Regions from separate parts of the Delftia sp. DS1230 genome, predicted to be linked through region 2. Evidence: riboswitches for the same ligand, from Rfam matches in the RefSeq annotation. Region 2 holds a riboswitch; the other holds the start of a gene.
What was found. Region 2 has a riboswitch for glycine ahead of gcvT (glycine cleavage system aminomethyltransferase GcvT). Riboswitches for the same ligand answer to the same signal wherever they lie in the genome.

Region 1 (2,196 bases), 2.0 Mb from region 2:
CTGCCTGAATGGCCGCTCGCAGCGTACATGCGCCAGCAAAGGTGCCCCCCAGCGTGCTGACACAGGTGGTTGGTGTCGTTGCATTGGCATTGGGAGCATCGCTGTTGTCGGTGACCGTGAAGACGATGGTCGCTGCCAGTGCCGTGGATGAGATACCCGCGCATGAAAGCAGCAGCAAAGAGAAAAGGCACTTCGCTGCACGCCACTTGCGAAAAAATGCCGAACCAGGCAGGCGATTGAGAGCATGCATGATATTCCCCGTTTTCTCAAGGAGATATGACAGGAAAATGATTTTCCCAATGGCAATGGCCATCAGTTGTACCCAGCGCATTTGCATCGCCGTACCTCGAATAGTTCTATTTGAATCACGAGCTCACAACTCACCTTGCAGCCGATGAGATTGGAAGCAAAATGTTTCGCGCAGATCCTGCGCGTCAATCAAAAAAAGGCAGATTTCCATCAACGCTTGCGCGCTGCTCCACTGCCCGTTGAGCGGACACACCTTCAGTCGGGTTTGCGACGCAAAACATTCCTCCCTCGACAAACCATATTCACCGTGCTTGTATTTTTTCAGTGACGGACCAGTTTCCATGGACCCGCACCTGTGCAACGGTAAGTCGCCTATCAGACATATATACAACCCATGGTTAACCCATGCAGGTCCAATCGACCAGAACATGCACTGACAAACCACTGCACATATCGATAGGCTAAATCATGTTTTTTTCTATTTCAATAGTTTTTTTACATGAAACCAGACACTCGTACCAGCGCTACGAGGGAGGCACTTGAGCGATCTAGGGAATACCCTGAATCAGCCACACCACATACAGGTAACTGGTGGTATCCCCAATACGACTGGAACTGGCTGCGCAAGCCCCATAGAATCGCCCCTGCAGGAGAGCAGGCGGGCGCCACGGTGCCGAGCCTCACCGAAGGCGCAAACTCCCATACACGCTCAGGTTCCGTACTGCAAACACAACATGCCGTCTGGAGAGCCGCCGCACGCAATGTGCGACGCACCGAAGGAGCAAGCCCCGTTCCCATGGACGGTGGTGAATCTCTCAGGTACCAAGGACAGGGGGAGCGGCAGCTGCGTCACGACGGACGCCGGCTGCCTGCTATCCAGACCATAGCGGCCAGCTTTCGCGTGACCCGGCACATGCCTTTGAAAGGGCATCGTCATGCGCGTCATCGTTCTCGGAGCCGGTCTGATCGGCACCACGTCGGCCTACTATCTGCAATCCCTCGGTCATGAAGTGACCGTCATCGACCGCCAGGCAGCGCCCGGCGCCGAAACCAGTTTCGCCAACGGCGGGCAGATCTCGGTCAGCCATGCCGAGCCCTGGGCCAACCCCGGCGCACCGCTGAAGTTGCTGGGCTGGCTGGGCCGGCAGGACGCCCCCCTGCTGTTCCGCCTGCGCGCCGACATGCGCCAGTGGCTCTGGGGCCTGTCCTTCCTGCGCAACTGCACGCCCGCGCGCACGCGCCACAACATCCAGCAGATCGTTCGCCTGGGCACCTACAGCCGCGAGGCCCTGCAGCAGCTGCGATCGGACACCGGCATCCAGTACGAGCAGCGCATGCAGGGCATCCTGCACTTCTATACGAACGCCCGCGAGTTCGAGGGCGCGCTCAAGCCCACCGAGCAGATGCAGGCCCTGGGCTGCGACCGCCGCCTGATCGATGCCGACGAGGCCGTGCGCCTGGAGCCGGCCCTGGCCCATGTGCGCGGGCAGATAGCGGGCGCCACCTATACGGCCGAGGATGAATCAGGCGACGCCAACCTCTTCACACGCGAGCTGGCGCGCATCGCCGCCGCCACGGGCGTGCAGTTCCGCCAGAGCCACCACGTGACGGCGCTGCGCACCACGGGCGCGGGCGCCAGCCGCCATATCGACCATGTGGAGGTGACCAATGCCGAGGGCCGCTATGAACGCATCCAGGGCGACGCCTATGTGCTGGCCATGGGCTCGTTCAGCCCGCTGCTGGCCCAGCCGCTGGGGTTGCGCCTGCCCATCTATCCGGCCAAGGGCTACTCCGTGACCCTGCCGGTGCTGGACCCCGCCAAGGCCTATCAGGTCAGCCTCACGGACGACGAGTTCAAGCTGGTGTTCTCGCGCTACACGGGCGCGCAAGGCGACCGCCTGCGCATTGCGGGCACGGCCGAGTTCAACGGCTACGACCGCAACCTGG
Region 2 (2,196 bases):
AAGCGGCGCAGCAGCACCTGGGTGGCACCGGCCTGCAGGCGCGGCAAAAAGCTGGTGTGCAGCTCGGCCGTGTGGTTGAGCGGCGCCATGGCCAGGCCCACGTCGTCGCGCGTGAACTGCATGGTCTGGTGCATGAGGGCGTTGTGCGCCAGCTTGCTGCGGTGCGTATGCAGCACGCCCTTGGGCCGGCCCGTGGTGCCGCTGGTGTACATGAGGATGCAGGGGTCGCTCTCGCGCACATGGGCCTGGGGCGGCGCGCTGCTGCGGCCACTGGCCAGGGCGGACAGGCGCTGCGTGGCCCAGGCCGGCAGCGGGTCGGCCGGGGCATCGTCGGCAAAGATCCAGTGCTCGATGCCCGTGCCAGTGCCGCCACCTTCGGCCTTGAGCAGGGCCTGGGCGCGTGCGGCCACCTCGCCGCCCTCGTGCTCGAACACAAGGGCGCGCGCTGCGCCGTCCTTGAGGATGAAGGCCAGCTCCTGCGCCGCCAGCCGGTAGTTGATGGGATTGAAGATCGCGCCCAGGCGCGCGGCCGCCAGCATGGTGAAGACAAAGGCCGGCGTGTTGTAGAGAAAGGCCGCGACCACGTCGCCATGGCCTATGCCCAGCTCGGCCAGGCCGTGGGCGTGGCGGTTGACTTCGGCATCGAGCTGGGCGTAGGTCCAGGCGCGGCGCTCGCCGCCCTCCCACGCGACCAGGGCTTCCTTGTTCGGCAGGTAACGTGCCGGCCAGGCCAATGTGTCTCCCAGCGTCTGCTGCATGTGCGCTTCTTCCTTCTCGCTCACGAGATTCATATATCGATGCATCTCAATGTAGGAGATTTTTTAGACAGTTATGCAATTTGCAAATGCATCCATGCAGGCAAGCGCATGGAGCTGCGGTCGGCCCGCGGAAATCCCGAAGCCGCACGGACGCTGGCCGCAGCTAGAATGCGCCGGTCAGGAGAGAGTGCCCGCCCGGCCGCAATGGTCACAGGCAGCGGCACCGCCGAAGGCGCAGGGTTCGTCCCGAACGCTCAGGCAAAAGGACTGGCACCGCCTGCCGCCACGGCCGCAGGCGTTCCTAGCTGGAGAGAGATGCAGGGCACGGCGGTGTGCCCCATCCACCGAAGGAGCAAGCCCCACGCATGGAAGGTGCGGGTGAATCTCTCAGGTAAAGCGGACAGCAGGGCAGCACATCCCGGAGGACCGGGATGGCGTTATGCCTTGTTCCTTGCCTGAAAGAGAGCCCTCCTTGTCCGCTGCCTCCACCACCGATCTGCTCAGGACCCCGCTGTTCGACCTGCACCAGGAACTGGGCGCGCGCATGGTGCCGTTTGCCGGCTACTCCATGCCCGTGCAATACCCGCAGGGGCTGATGGCCGAGCACCTGCACACCCGCGAGGCGGCAGGCCTGTTCGATGTCTCGCACATGGGCCAGATCAGCCTGCGCGGCCCGGATGCCGGCGCGGCGCTGGAATCGCTGCTGCCCATGGACGTGCTGGGCCTGGGCGAACACCGCCAGCGCTACGGCCTGCTGCTCAACGACGCGGGCGGCATTCTGGACGACCTGATGTTCGTGCGCCGCGAGGACGACCTGTTCCTGATCGTCAACGGCGCCTGCAAGCATGAAGACCTGGCGCACATCCAGGCCCGCATCGGCCAGCGCTGCGAAATCGAGCCCCAGTTCGACCGGGGCCTGCTGGCGCTGCAGGGCCCGCAGGCCGCAGCCGCGATGGAGCGCCTGCTGCCGGATACGGCCGGCCTGGTGTTCATGACAGGCGGCCACTTCGACTGGGAAGGCGCCGAGCTGTACATCACGCGCAGCGGCTACACCGGTGAGGACGGCTTCGAGATCTCCCTGCCCGCCAGCCACGCCGAGGCCTTTGCCCGTGCCCTGCTGGCCCAGCCCGAAGTCAGGCCCGTGGGCCTGGGCGCGCGCAATTCGCTGCGCCTGGAAGCCGGCCTGTGCCTGTACGGCAACGATCTGGACACGACCACCACCCCGGCCGAGGCCGCCCTGAACTGGGCCGTGCAGAAGGTCCGCCGCGCAGGTGGCGAGCGCGAAGGCGGCTTTCCCGGCGCGGCCACCGTGCTGGCCCAGCTGCAGTCGCCCAAGCTGCTCACGCGCAAGCGCGTGGGCCTGGTGGCCCTGGAGCGCGTGCCCGTGCGCGAAGGCACGGAGCTGCTGGATGCCGGCGGCCGCAAGGTCGGCCAGGTC

Region 1: linked by a shared signal. The riboswitch ahead of AAN986_RS02450 (D-amino acid dehydrogenase) and the one ahead of gcvT (glycine cleavage system aminomethyltransferase GcvT) in region 2 are both predicted to bind glycine.

What each region holds. Positions count from the first base shown of each region.
Region 1 is NZ_CP157763.1:528,638-530,833, reverse strand. It holds gene AAN986_RS02460 (invasin domain 3-containing protein) at 1-331, opposite strand, end outside; gene AAN986_RS02455 (hypothetical protein) at 374-592, opposite strand; glycine riboswitch at 981-1,091, shown strand; gene AAN986_RS02450 (D-amino acid dehydrogenase) at 1,185-2,196, shown strand, end outside.
Region 2 is NZ_CP157763.1:2,574,178-2,576,373, reverse strand. It holds gene AAN986_RS11475 (fatty acid--CoA ligase) at 1-758, opposite strand, end outside; glycine riboswitch at 927-1,038, shown strand; glycine riboswitch at 1,054-1,172, shown strand; gene gcvT (glycine cleavage system aminomethyltransferase GcvT) at 1,198-2,196, shown strand, end outside.